One region of the Rhizobium sp. RSm-3 genome, then DNA from elsewhere that is predicted to be linked to it. Evidence: riboswitches for the same ligand, from Rfam matches in the RefSeq annotation. Region 1 holds a riboswitch; the other holds the start of a gene.
What was found. Region 1 has a riboswitch for thiamine pyrophosphate ahead of thiM (hydroxyethylthiazole kinase). Riboswitches for the same ligand answer to the same signal wherever they lie in the genome.

Region 1 (7,185 bases):
GCAGGCTTTCGGCCAGCAGCGGCGTGACGTTCCAGCTCTTGTCGAAAGTGTAGAGCGTCTCGAAAATATGCTGAGTGACGATGCCAACGAGATCGGCCGTCGACGACATCGGATCGAGCGTCGGCGGCTCGCCGATCGTCGCAACATTGATGACGCCGCCTTTTTCCTGGGCAAGCAGGGTCGAAGGCAGGGCGACGAGCGCAGTGCCGAGCAGGAATGCGACAAGCGTTTTCATATGAGGGCTCCCGGTTAAGTTCCACAATTATGTAATTCATCTTTTTACAACAGAATAAGAGATGAAGTGGTGGTGTCAAGCGGAAGCCGCGGATTATATCGTGGGACGAGGATCAGGACGCGAAAGAGCACCGCATCACAGGCTTCGGCTGGTCACCTGCGCGAAGGCTGCGCATTATGCGGTCTGAAGAATCGGCAGCGGCAGAGCGTCAATAAGGCGAGGATGGAATGAACATCGACTTCAACGGTGGAAAATGGCTGAACGAGCCGGCCAGCTGGCGCGCAGACGAAACCGGCCTCACCCTGACGACTGACGAGAAAACCGATTTCTGGCGCGAAACCCATTACGGCTTCACCCGCGACAGCGGCCACTTCCTCGCCTTTCCCACGACCGAGAGCTTCACCGCCCAGATCCGCGTCCAGGGCGAGTTCCGTACCCTCTACGACCAGGCCGGCCTGATGGTGCGTCTCGACGAGAAACGCTGGGTGAAGTCAGGCGTCGAGTTCACCGACGGCGAACCCTTCCTCAGCACCGTCGTCACCGACGGCAGATCCGACTGGTCCGTCTCACAACCCTTCAAGGAACTCGAGGACTTCCACCTCCGCATCACCGTCGCAAACGGCGCCATGCGCATCCAGGCCTCCCGCGATGGAAGCCGCTGGCCGCTGCTGCGGCTAGCGCCCTTCCCGGCGGCCGAGCGCTATGAGGTGGGGCCGGCTGCCTGCACGCCGGAACGCAGCGGGCTGAGGGTGCGGTTTTCGGAGTTTGCGATTGGGGCGGCGGTTACGACCGGGCTGCATGATTTGAGTTAGGCCAAGATTTCTAAGCCGATCAATTTGCCGTCCTCTCCGCAATCGAGGTCTATAATGAATCAGCGCTTTCTAAGACGATCATCCCGAGGTACGAACACAGGATTTGGATCCATATCGCCGGCTTGAAAGGTCGGCACAAGTTCGCCGATCTTGTTCGGGATCTTCACTACATTCGCCCTGATAAGCCGCTTGATTTCATCCCGATATTGCAGGGCTCTTTTCTCTTGCGCCTCTTTTTCAGCGCCCGATTTCTGCTGTCGCGATTTAGTATGCTGAAGTCGTCTTTGAAAATATGGCCTTCCAATTTTCTCATTCTGAATATGCATAGATCCAGGAAGCATGATTATTTCGCCTGATTCCTCCTCAATTTCACCCATTATATCGGCGATATCGTTTGTCTCCATAACAACTATCCGACACCCTCGCGAATGTGCCAGGAAAAAATTTAGAATATGTCCGGACCGCCTATACAATTCCTCCCAACCTCCAGAATGATCTAGGTGAGGAATTCCATCAAAAAACGTGTGCTCCTCCAATAAGCCGATCTCCGGAACAGCAGGGTGGGTTCTTTGCTTGCCGACAGCGATCATGTCCCCAGTGTCGATATTAAAAAGCATGTAATCAACCGACATTTCGACCTCTATTTTGGATAAGAGTACACAGGTTTACCCTGAGCCGTATAAATCGTTACAGTTGGCGCGTTTTTATCATATTGGGAGCTCGACATGACGTTTTTCATTGCCTGTTCCGCAGTCCCGCGGCTCAGATTGGCGGCGCGGCCATCAATCACAATCGAAGCCCCTGAGTCCTGGCGAGTATTCGAGATAATTTTATCTAGGACAGAAGCTTCGTGACCCTGCTCGTCGCGCTCGGCGTCAAGTCCACTCCTCAGAGCCGTCGTCCGCTATCCACACGACTCCAGCAGGGCACTCCTCGCGAAAGAACCAAAGACTTTCCTCAAAAATCTTTGCATCCTCCGACACTTTATCAAAGTCGTCGGTCAGCTTCGGTCCGGATGAATTTGTCTCCGCTCTTCCGAACACCATTTCCCGAGGAAGGTCTGTCCTGGGATCGGCTTGCCGACGCCCGCCGAATGCGGGTTGGTCGGCGGCGTAAGGACGGCGCCACTGAGCCCCGAATTGACATTGAACAGCGCGCCGCCGGCCTTGATGTTGGCGTCGCCGATCGCCTAGACGGAACTGACGATCGTCGTGCCGTTGGCCATGACCAGCCGGGCGTGCCGAGGGTGACCTAGATGTTCAGCAAAGATGCATCCAGGAGTGCGCGGTGCTCAAACCCCTGCCTACGGAACTGACAGATTAAAAAACCTCCTGGCGGAGCAATTCAAAGTCTTCGACGTTAGTCATTAGTGCGATCAGTTCTGACGGTCTATCCGTGGAGTTTATATAAAAAAGGAGGGGATAGCTGACAAAATCCTGCTCTACAGGATCGCCATCAAATGGATCAATATTCTTTTTTAAAACGAATTGCTCTTCGCCTCCCGCGCCAAAGACATAATAAACCCCGGCCTGATAAAAACTATCTCGCTCGGTGAAGAAAAATCCAAACACCGATTCTACTGCAGCCTTTGCTTCTGCAAGTGAATTCTTTCGTATTCCATACAATATAAAGCTTGGCATAATACATTATTACTCCGGAAAGAATATACCAGGAGACCTGTTCGTCGCTGCGGTCGATGTGCCATAGATCATAAAATTAACCTCACGTCCTGTCTGCACATTAAGCTTGCTTGCCAGGTCACTCAGTCCGAGAGCTGCGAGATCACGGCCACTTAGCGGTCCCGTCCTTGTGCCAGAACTCCTAAGGCCAATCCCCAGAGACTGCGCGCGCTGTAACAGCCCAGGGCTTACTACAGCAATGTCAAAGTCGCTAATCCGACCGACGTCAAACGCTTCACCGGTCGAGTAGCTTCGGCCAGTTACAGCACTCCCCTGAAGGATTGTCTGAACATTGTCATAACCAGCGCGAGCAAACCCCGCCCTTATATCACGGCCCAACGTCGCAAATTCACCCGTACTAGCACAACGCGCAACTTACGCGAAGCTGGTCATCTGCTCGTTATCATTGAAAATACGACACATAAACGGATAGGATGAATATTTCTGGATCTGCGGAAATCCATGAAAGCCTGAGGAAGATGAGCTGCACTCATTTTAAACAAGAGACCTTTCGAGACGCCTGCATCTTTCCCGATCCCGCACAGAAATACGGAGATGTATTTCAGAAATTCCTTACACCCGCGGTTGCTGCTCCTATTCTTCTCGGAAAGGAAAGGACAACCGAATGGCGAAACCGCAGTGGCCGACGCAGCCCGGGACGGAATCTGCGGGGCGGCATTCGGGAAAACCTGATCAAGACCCGAATCGACGGCAAGCTCTCGGCCTTCGTAAAGCCCGGACTGACCGTCGAGGACGATAGCGTGCCCGCCGCGGACTTCACGCGCTGCGCCGTCGCAGCACTGTCATTTTCGAGATGACATCCGCCCCGTTCTCTGCGAAAAAGAGCGCGATGAGAGACAGGGGCGTTCGTCGACAGACGGGCTGAGAAGCACCCTTCGAACCTGAACCGGATAATGCCGGCGGAGGGAGTCGCTCGGGGTCGCGGTTCGCCGCACGAATTACCCCGTGCCCGCCCCGCCTGAAAGGGGCCACATATGCAGACCAGGACCACACCAGGAGCCATGCTGAAGGCGATGCGCGAGAAGCCGCCGCTCGTTCAGTGCATCACCAATTACGTCGCCATGAACATCGCCGCCAATGTTCTCCTGGCCGCCGGCGCCTCGCCGGCCATGGTGCATGCGGCTGAGGAAGCCGGCGAATTCGCCGGCATCGCCAACGCGCTGACCGTCAATATCGGCACGCTGTCGACGCAATGGATCGACGGCATGCAGGCGGCGGCAAAGGCGGCGACCTCGGCCGGCAAACCCTGGGTGCTCGATCCGGTCGCCCATTATGCCACGGCGTTCCGCCGCGATGCGGTCGCCGGTCTGCTGGCGCTCAAGCCCACGATCATCCGCGGCAACGCCTCCGAAATCATCGCGCTCGCCGGCGGCGAGAGCAGCGGCCAGGGCGTCGACAGCCGCGATCCGGTCGAGCGGGCCGAAGGTTCGGCGCGATGGCTGGCCGAGCGCCAACAGGCGATCGTCGCCGTCACCGGTGCCGTCGATTTCGTCACCGACGGCCAGCGGGCTGTGCGCATCACAGGCGGATCGACCTTGATGCCGCAGGTTACCGCGCTCGGCTGCTCGCTCACCTGCCTCGTCGGCGCCTTTGCCGCCACGGTGCCCGAGGATATGTTCGGGGCGACGGTCGCCGCCCTTGCAACGTTCGCCATCGCCGGCGAGGAGGCAGCGCTGGGTGCGGCCGGTCCCGGCTCCTTTGCCTGGCGCTTCCTCGACGCGTTGAACGCGCTCGACGCCGAAACGCTCGATGCCAGGGCACGGGTATCGGCGGCATGAAGACTTTCGACCTTTCGCTCTATCTCGTCCTCGATCCCGATCTCTGCGCCGGGATCGGCATGGTCGAGACCGCGCGGCTTGCCGTTGCCGGCGGCGCGACGATGGTGCAGCTGCGCGACAAACATGCCGGCACGGCCGGGATGATCGAGACCGGACGCGCCTTGAAACAGGCGCTTGATGGCACCGGCGCGCTCCTCATCGTCAACGACGATGTCAAGGCGGCGATCGCCATCGGCGCCGACGGGTTGCATATCGGCCAGGAGGATATGGATGCGGTGACAGCGCGGGCGATGATCGGCTCCGACATGATCCTCGGCCTGTCGGTCGAAACCGCGGCGCTTGCCGCTGCCGTCGATCCCGATGTCGTCGACTATACCGGCGTCGGGCCGGTGTTTGCGACACCGACCAAGGCCAACCACAAGCAGCCGATCGGCTTTGACGGTCTTGCCAAGCTGGTGGCGGCTTCGCCGGTGCCCTCGGTTGCGATCGGCGGGCTCAAGGCGGAGCATGTGGCCGAAGTCTTTGCCGCAGGCGCGAGCGGGCTTGCCGTCGTCTCCGCCATCTCAGGCACGCCCGACCCGGAAGCGGCGACGCGCCGCATCGCCGCTGAAATTCGAAAGGCCCGCCCATGATCCGCAACGTCCTCTCCATCGCCGGTTCCGATCCCTCGGGCGGCGCCGGCATCCAGGCCGATCTCAAGGCCTTCTCCGCCCGCGGCGTCTACGGCATGGCGGTGCTGACCGCGCTGACGGCGCAGAACACGCAAGGGGTCACCGGCGTGCATCTGGTGCCGGCTGCATTCGTTGCCGATCAGATCAACGCCGTCTTTGCCGATGTGCGTGTCGATGCCGTCAAGATCGGCATGATCGCCAATGCCGGCATCGCCGAAGCCGTTGCTGGAGCGCTCGCCGCAGCTCTGGCCGAGGGACGCGGCATCCCCATCGTCATCGATCCCGTGATGATCGCCAAGGGCGGCGCCGCCTTGCTGGCACCCGAAGCCGTCGACGTGCTGACCCGCCGGCTGCTGCCGCTCGCGACGCTGCTGACCCCGAACCTGCCTGAGGCCGCCGCCCTGCTGCATCAGCCGGTGGCGACAAACCGCGCCGAGATGGCGGCGCAGGCCGAGCAACTGCGCGCGCTCGGCCCGGCCGCCGTGCTGGTCAAAGGCGGTCATCTCGACAGCGAGGAAAGCCCCGACGTGCTTGCCGCGGCCGATGGTCTGCACTGGTTCGAAGCCCGGCGCGTGCCGACCAAGAACACCCACGGCACCGGCTGCACGCTGTCGAGCGCGCTGGCAGCCGAGCTTGCCAAGGGTGCCTCGGCTGAAGAGGCCGTCGCCATCGCCAAGGATTACCTCGCCGGCGCGGTTGCGGCTTCAGGCAGCCTCAGCGTCGGCTCCGGACACGGCCCGGTGCAGCATTTTCATGCGCTTTGGAAAGCGGCGGGATAAGTGCCTCACGTCGCCGCACGCCTTCATTCAAAACGGCTCGGGCTCCCCGGGCCGTTTTTGCATTTTGGACCCACCCTGCATTGAAACCCGGCCCTCGCGAGGGCCGGCTCTGCGGCTCATTTCAGAATCCCTGTTGACAAGCCCGGTCGCATGGCCAAATCTATGTCATTAAAAAGGGATATATTCCGCAATAACGGAATATTAGGAGGAGTGACAGGGTGCCAGACCTGCTTGTGAGTCTATACTCGACAGAGCTCGCCGACCTGCAACGGAAAGCCGATCATGTCGGCGTCTCCATCCGCCCTCCTCTCCCCCCGGAACTGCATCTCGTCGTCAACTGGGTTCGCGAAGGGTTCAGCGAGAACTGGGCGAGCGAGGTCTCGGTCGCCTTCTCCCGCCAGCCCGTCGCCTGCCTGATCGCCGTCGACGGCAGCAAGCTTCTCGGCTTTGCCTGCTACGACACGACGGCACGCGGCTTCTTCGGCCCGACCGGAGTCGATCCTGAAGCCCGCGGCAAGGGTATCGGGCTCGCCCTGTTTTCCGCCTGCCTTCAGACCATGAAGACGCTTGGCCATGCCTATGCCTTTATCGGCGATGCCGGCCCGGTCGATTTCTACGCCAAGACCGCAGGCGCAATCACCATCCCCGCCCCGACAAGGGCATCTACGAAGGCATGCTGAGAAGCATGCCGACATGACCATCTGATCCCGGAGCACCAGAATTGTCCTCGACCCCGCTCGCCCTTTTCGTCGGCCTTCCCAATCCCGTCCTTTCGGACGATGAATTCGCCCTGTTCCGCGAGACCAATCCGCTCGGCCTCTTCGTCGGCCGGCGCAATCAGCGCGAGCCGGAGCAGACCAGGCGGCTGATCGAGCGCTTTCGGCAAGCTGTCGGCCGCGACGATGCGCCTGTCTTCACCGACCAGGAAGGCGGCCGCGTGCAGCATCTCGATGCCGGGCCTTGGCCGCTCTTCCGCAGCTTCGGCCAGTTTGCCGAACTGGCGCGCCGCGATTTCGATCTCGGCAAAAAAGCACTGCGCCTTTCCTCCCAGGCGATGGGCGCGATGATGACGGAACTCGGGCTTTCGAGCGGCTGCTCGCCCGTTCTCGATCTCGTCTTCGAGACGACGAGCGCGGTCATCGGCGCCCGCTCCTTCGGTCCCGATCCCGATGTCATCGCCGCCCTCGGCCGCGAAGTGGTCGATGGCCTG
Region 2 (7,185 bases), on a different contig from region 1:
CGTCTGCAGAAGCAGCCTGCCGATATCATCAAGCAGCGGCTGCAGGCGGCGGCCGAAACCCTCGACCTCGTGCCCTATCTCGACCGCTATCCGCGCCAGCTTTCGGGCGGCCAGCGCCAGCGCGTGGCGATGGGACGCGCCATCGTCCGATCGCCGCAGGTTTTCCTGTTCGACGAGCCCTTGTCGAACCTCGACGCCAAGCTGCGCGTGCAGATGCGCAAGGAGATCAAGGAACTGCACCAGCGACTGAGAACCACGACGATCTATGTCACCCACGATCAGGTCGAAGCGATGACCATGGCCGACAAGATCGTGGTCATGCAGGGCGGCAAGGTCGAACAGATCGGCACGCCGCTGGAACTCTACGATCGTCCCCGCAATACATTCGTGGCGGCCTTTATCGGCTCACCGTCGATGAATCTGCTGAAAGGCCGTTACAAGGCCGATGGTGCGATCTTCGTCACCGAGACCGGTGACGAGATCGCGCTCGGCTTTAACCCGCAGGCGTCCGACGGGCAGACCGTGCTTCTCGGCGTGCGGCCTGAACACCTTTCGCTCAGCCAAAGCGGCCTCGACACGACGGTCAGCGTCACCGAACCCACCGGCCATGAGACGATGGTCTTCCTGCGCTACGGGTCCGGCGAGCTTGTCGCGGTGCTTTCCGACCGTCACGACTTTGAGCCGGGCCAGGTCGCGACCATCGCCGCTCGGCCAGGGAAGCTTCATCTTTTCGATGCGGAATCCGGCAAGACATTGCGACCGGATTGAGCGGGCATCGCTTCAGAAGAGCCGCCGAACGTTTAGTGGCGGGTCAGTTCAATTTCAGCTCCAACATCAATTGTGCTGGAAGATCGATCGTTATTGTCGATCCGTCGGCTTTGGCAAAGGCCATTTCGCCCTCCTGCCATGCATCATATTGCATGTCGATCCGTATCCCGCCGCGCTCCAGGATAGCCCAGGAGAAATCGAGGCCGCCGCCCTTTCGGACGGACCAGCCGGCAGCCCCCAGCGTTTCGATGACCGCTCGCCAGCTTTCTTCCGATATGTCGGACAGACAAATCCGATCAGACATGCGCTCTTTCATCCCACAACGAGATAGGTTCAAAGTGGAATCGCGGTCACGGGGCCAACCGCTACGCACTCGATTTGGAGTAGAGTCCAAGGTTGCCGCCGATGGCGAATCCGCTGCGCTGATAAAATTGCGACAACGCCCCTTCCCGCTGTGAGATCAACCAGACGCTGTTGCATCCCTCGATCTTTGCCGTTTCGAAAACGGCCGACAGCAGCGCGGTCCCTATTCCAGTACCCTGCGCCTCAGGCAGGACCGAAAGCTCATCCAGATAAATGACCGGACCGGCATGGCGCCTCTGTCGTATGCCGAGCGCAATCCCCAGCACCTTGCCTCCGTCGATGGCCGCAAGGGCAATGGATTTGGGGGTATCAAGCACGTTGTTTACATTTTCAATGGCCGCTTCAAGCGACCAATTCTCGTTCCACGGAGGTCCCGCATAGGCACTGACCAGCACGCCGGCGGCGCCACTGAGATGTTCTCGCATAAGACGTTCAATCCGAAACGACATAATCCACCTGACGTTGAGTGAAATGACATGTGCCGCAGTTCGGCCAGTAACGCAACCGGGTTCCGAAACGCACGATATAAGCGGGACGGCAAAGCTCTTAAGCTTGACACGCTCACCGACGGCGCTTTACGACTATCCGCATTCACCAGGGGGGTCCCGGCAAGGGGCTGAGATACTGCTGGACAATACGGCTTTGCCGGTTGTGGCGCAGTGACCCGTTGAACCTGATCCAGTTCATACTGGCGTAGGGACGGTGCAAGCGCTCGAAGGCTTCGGATTCACGCGTGGAATCCATGCCGGCGTCTTTCCATCATTCCGGCTGATTGACTGGGTCTCCAACCACCACTTGGAGCCTCAAACCATGACCATTGCCGCAAAAATCCTCACCCCGACCGTCACCACCGGCCCGCTGCCCGCCTCGCGGAAGATCCATATTGCGGGAGATATCCACAGTAATATCCGCGTGCCGATGCGCGAAATCAGCGTTCACCCGACCGCCGGCGAGCCGCCTGTCATCGTCTATGATTCCTCAGGTCCCTACACGATCGAAGGTGCGGAGATCCGCATCGAGCAAGGCCTGCCGCCACTGCGCCGCGACTGGCTGCTGGCCCGCGGCGATATCGAAGCCTATGACGGCCGCCATGTCCGCCCCGAGGATAACGGCTTCGTCAGCGGCGACCGGCTGACGCCGGAATTCCCCGGACGGCGCCAGCCGCTGCGCGCCAAGGACGGCAAAGCCGTCACCCAGCTCGCCTATGCACGCGCCGGCATCATCACGCCGGAGATGGAGTTCATCGCCATTCGCGAGAATCTCGGCCGCAAGGCCAAGGCCGAAGCGCTGGTGCGCGACGGCGAGAGCTTCGGCGCCGATATTCCCGATCACGTCACGCCGGAATTCGTCCGCCGGGAAGTCGCCGCCGGTCGGGCGATCATCCCCGCCAACATCAACCACCCCGAAGCCGAGCCGATGATCATCGGTCGGAATTTTCTGGTGAAGATCAACGCCAATATCGGCAATTCCGCCGTCACCTCATCAATGGCCGAAGAAGTCGAGAAGATGGTCTGGGCCGCCCGCTGGGGCGCCGATACGGTCATGGATCTTTCGACCGGCCGCAACATCCACAATATCCGCGAATGGATCGTCCGCAATTCGCCACTGCCGATCGGCACGGTGCCGCTGTATCAGGCGCTGGAAAAGGTCGGCGGCATCGCCGAGGATCTTACCTGGGAAATTTATCGCGATACGCTGATCGAGCAAGCGGAACAGGGCGTCGACTATTTCACCATCCATGCCGGCGTGCGGCTGCATTACATCCCGCTCACCGTCAACCGCGTCACCGGCATCGTCTCGCGCGGCGGTTCGATTATGGCCAAGTGGTGTCTGCATCATCACCGCGAGAGCTTCCTTTACGAGCATTTCGAAGAGATCTGCGACATCTGCCGGGCCTATGACGTCTCCTTCTCGCTCGGAGACGGCCTGCGTCCGGGTTCGATTGCCGACGCCAACGACGCGGCACAGTTCGCAGAATTGGAAACGCTCGGCGAACTGACCAAGATCGCCTGGGCGAGGGGTTGCCAAGTGATGATCGAGGGCCCCGGCCACGTGCCGATGCACAAGATCAAGGAGAACATGGACAAGCAGCTCGCCGTCTGCGGCGAGGCGCCCTTCTACACGCTGGGACCGCTGACGACCGATATCGCGCCCGGCTACGACCATATCACCTCCGGCATCGGTGCGGCGATGATCGGCTGGTTCGGCACGGCTATGCTCTGCTACGTCACCCCGAAAGAGCATCTCGGCCTGCCCGACCGCAGCGACGTCAAGACCGGCGTCATCACCTATAAGATCGCCGCCCATGCCGCCGACCTCGCCAAGGGCCATCCGGCGGCGCGCCTTCGAGACGACGCGCTGTCGCGGGCGCGTTTCGAATTCCGCTGGGAAGACCAGTTCAACCTGTCGCTCGATCCCGAAACGGCCCGCTCCTTCCACGATGAGACGCTTCCGAAGGAAGCCCACAAGGTGGCGCATTTCTGTTCGATGTGCGGCCCGAAATTTTGCTCCATGCGCATATCGCATGACATCCGCGCCGAAGCGCAGAAGGAGGGGCTGGACGCGATGGCGGCGAAATACCGTGAGGGCGGCGATCTCTATATGCCGATCGAGACCTCCGCGCACGGGGCGGACTGACATGCGCGTGCTTGTCAAAGGGGCCGGCGTCGCCGGCCTCACCGTCGCCCGCGAGCTGCATGCCCGCGGTGCCGATGTCACGGTCTTCGACCCGCACCCGAACTTCGCTCGTGCGGCGTCCTGGCTCGCCGGCGGCATGCTGGCGCCCTGGTGCGAGCGGGAAAGCGCCGATGAGGCGGTGCTGACGGGCGGCCTCGATGCCGCCGATCGCTGGGAAGCGATCCTGCCGGGCAGCACCGTCCGCAACGGCACGCTCGTCGTCGCCTCGACGCGCGACCATGGCGAGCTGAAGCGATTTGCCGGCCGCACGACCGGTTATCAATGGGTTGACGAGAACGATATCGCCGCCCTTGAGCCCGCGCTCGCCACCCGTTTCAGGCACGGCCTGTTCTTCCCAGGTGAGGCGCATCTGGACCCGCGCCAGGCGCTGCGGGCGCTGAAAGAGCAACTGGCGGCAAACGGCGCCACCTTTACCGACGTAGCGCCGGACGATGACGATTTCTCCGATATCGTCGACTGCACAGGTGCTGCCCGCATCGGGCGAGAGCGCGACCTGCGCGGCGTGCGGGGCGAAATGCTCTATCTCCATACCGAAGAGGTCACGCTGGCCCGGCCCGTCCGCCTGCTGCATCCGCGTTTTCCCGTCTATATCGTTCCCCGCGGCAACGGCTTTTTCATGATCGGCGCGACGATGATCGAGACCGATTCCGACGGCCCGATCACCGCGCGTTCGCTGATGGAACTGCTGAACACGGCCTATGCGCTGCACCCGGCTTTTGCCGACGCCGCCGTCGTCGAAACCGGCGCCGGCATCCGCCCTGCCCTGCCCGACAATCTTCCGCGCGTCGTGCGGGAGGGGAAGGTCGTCGTTTTCAACGGTCTTTATCGCCACGGTTTTCTGCTGGCGCCGACCATGGCGGCCGAGGCCGCCGATCTCGTTTTTTCCAAATAGCCGAAGCAAAGGAACTCCCAATGCAACTGATCATCAATGGCGAAGCCCAGACAATCGCCGCCACGACGCTTTTGCAGCTTCTGGCCGCGCTCGATTACGAAGGCGACTGGCTGGCGACCGCCGTCAATGGCGAACTGGTCCATCGCGAGGATCGCGGCGAGCATATGCTGCACGATCATGACCGGATCGAAATCCTGACCCCGATGCAGGGAGGCTGAGCATGCTTGATCTTTATGGAAGCCAAATCGCATCACGCCTGCTTCTCGGCACCGCCCGTTACCCCTCGCCGGCGATCCTCGCCCAATCCATCACGCGCTCTAAAACGGAGATCGTCACCGTATCGCTGCGCCGCGAAATGGCCGGCGGGCGCAATGGCGGCGCTTTCTTCGACATGATCCGCTCGCTCGGCGTTCACGTTCTCCCCAACACGGCCGGCTGCCACGGCGTCTCCGAGGCGGTGTTGACGGCAAAGATGGCCCGGGAAGTCTTTCGTACCAACTGGATCAAGCTGGAGGTGATCGGCAATCACGACACGCTGCAGCCGGATGTTTTCGCGCTGGTGGAAGCGGCGCGCATCCTCACCGGCGATGGTTTCGAGGTCTTTCCATACACGACCGACGATCTGGTCGTCGCCGAGCGCCTCATCGACGCCGGCTGCCGGGTGCTGATGCCCTGGTGCGCGCCGATCGGATCTGCGGCGGGACCTCAAAACCTCGCCGCACTTCGATCGATGCGGGCGCATTTTGCAGACGTGCCGCTGATCGTGGATGCCGGCATCGGCAGGCCCTCGCATGCGGCCATCGTCATGGAGCTGGGCTTCGATGCCGTGCTGCTCAACACTGCTGTCGCTGGCGCCGGCGACCCGGCCGCGATGGCGGAGGCCTTTGCCAAGGCAATCGATGCCGGTAGGCAGGCGTTCGGCGCCGGCATGCTGGAGCCGCGCGACATGGCCGTGCCTTCGACACCGGTGATCGGAAAGGCGGTGTTTGCATGACGCTCGACCCCTTTTATCTGATCGTCGACAGCGCCGACTGGATCCGAAGGCTGGTGCCGCTTGGCGTCAAATTGGTTCAACTTCGCATCAAGGATCGCACTGTGACGGAGACGCGAGCAGATATCCGCGCGGCGAAAGCGATCTGCAAAGCCCACGCATGCCAGTTGATCGTCAACGACTACTGGCAACTCGCCATCGAGGAAGGCTGCGATTTCATCCATCTCGGCCAGGAGGATCTGGCCGCCGCCGATCTTGGCGCCATCCGCGAAGCAGGTTTGAAGCTCGGGCTTTCGACGCATGACGAGGCGGAGCTGGCGGTCGCGCTTGCCGCACATCCGGATTATATCGCCCTCGGCCCGATCTATCCGACCATCCTCAAGGCCATCCCCTGGGCGCCGCAGGGCCTCGAACGCATCGGGGCGTGGAAAACCCATATCGGCGGCACACCGCTTGTCGCGATCGGCGGGCTGACGGTGGAACGCATTGCCGGCGTTTTCAAGAACGGGGCCGACAGTGCCGCGGTCGTGACCGATATCACGCGCAATCTCGATCCTGAACAACGGACCCTGGCGTGGATTGCCGCAACCCGCTCATTTCGCCGTGACCCTTGAAGAGCGAATTTTCTCGCGCAAAGGACTGTGCATACAAACTATGATCTGCTTCCGCGCTTCTGGCCTATCCATTGTACGTCGCGTGAAAGGACCGCTGCGGCAACATCCACATTTCCGGCACGCAACGCATTGAGAATGGCACCATGATCGCGGTCAGTGGGCTCCTGTTCAGGATCTGAAAGGCTGCCAAAGGCGCTGACGCCAATAGGAGCGCCTCATTCGTTGCGGTTCCAGCCTTTGCTTTCACCGGTCTTGGCGACAAGAGCCGCATAGTCCGCGCTTATCTCTTCCAGCTTTTTCACCAATTCGGAATCAGCCCCGCCGAGCAGGCTTATGTAAGCTTCGCCTTGTTTGGACTTCGCCCAACATTGCCGACAAATCGTGCCACTGCCTTGCCGGAGGCGGAGACTTCTGGGTTCGGGGCGCCAAACGAGGCCGCGGTTCGCTTCAGGCCGTCCAGGAAGGCAGCGTCGTCGAGTCCGCTGTAAGGTTTCCCTTCGGAATTGGTGACATTGAGAAGGATTTGTTCGTCTCCGAATGATGAACAGCCATCAGCGCCTGGTGCGATCCGAGACCGGCAGAATCGTTGCGGAGCAGGTCCCCATCCGTCTCGGCAAGGGAAAGGCCGCTTTCGAAACGGTCTCGGATGTCAGCTTCACCGTCGCGCCCGGCGAATTCGTCTGCCTGCTCGGCCCCTCCGGCTGCGGGAAATCGACGCTTTTCGGCGCGCTCGACGCCCTGACGCGGCTGAAAATGCAGGGGTTGCTGCTTGCCATATGGGAGCAGTTCCGCAAGACCGTCCTGTTCGTAACGCATGACATCGACGAGGCGCTGCTGCTCGCCGACCGGATCATCCTGAT

Region 2: another riboswitch for thiamine pyrophosphate. It lies ahead of thiC (phosphomethylpyrimidine synthase ThiC); the one in region 1 lies ahead of thiM (hydroxyethylthiazole kinase).

What each region holds. Positions count from the first base shown of each region.
Region 1 is NZ_MAWZ01000057.1:90,844-98,028, reverse strand. Features, by position in the region: gene BBJ66_RS27700 (ABC transporter substrate-binding protein) at 1-235, opposite strand, end outside; gene BBJ66_RS27695 (DUF1349 domain-containing protein) at 463-1,047, shown strand; gene BBJ66_RS27690 (hypothetical protein) at 1,107-1,679, opposite strand; gene BBJ66_RS35930 (DUF596 domain-containing protein) at 1,923-2,093, opposite strand; gene BBJ66_RS27685 (hypothetical protein) at 2,367-2,687, opposite strand; gene BBJ66_RS27680 (hypothetical protein) at 3,161-3,544, shown strand; TPP riboswitch at 3,576-3,672, shown strand; gene thiM (hydroxyethylthiazole kinase) at 3,722-4,525, shown strand; gene thiE (thiamine phosphate synthase) at 4,522-5,157, shown strand; gene thiD (bifunctional hydroxymethylpyrimidine kinase/phosphomethylpyrimidine kinase) at 5,154-5,975, shown strand; partial or broken gene BBJ66_RS27660 (GNAT family N-acetyltransferase) at 6,194-6,672, shown strand; gene BBJ66_RS27655 (glycoside hydrolase family 3 N-terminal domain-containing protein) at 6,697-7,185, shown strand, end outside.
Region 2 is NZ_MAWZ01000002.1:436,681-443,865, forward strand. Features, by position in the region: gene BBJ66_RS05230 (ABC transporter ATP-binding protein) at 1-768, shown strand, start outside; gene BBJ66_RS05235 (hypothetical protein) at 812-1,072, opposite strand; gene BBJ66_RS05240 (GNAT family N-acetyltransferase) at 1,134-1,580, opposite strand; TPP riboswitch at 1,718-1,849, shown strand; gene thiC (phosphomethylpyrimidine synthase ThiC) at 1,942-3,768, shown strand; gene thiO (glycine oxidase ThiO) at 3,770-4,720, shown strand; gene thiS (sulfur carrier protein ThiS) at 4,741-4,938, shown strand; gene BBJ66_RS05260 (thiazole synthase) at 4,941-5,714, shown strand; gene BBJ66_RS05265 (thiamine phosphate synthase) at 5,711-6,325, shown strand; gene BBJ66_RS05275 (ATP-binding cassette domain-containing protein) at 6,863-7,185, shown strand, end outside.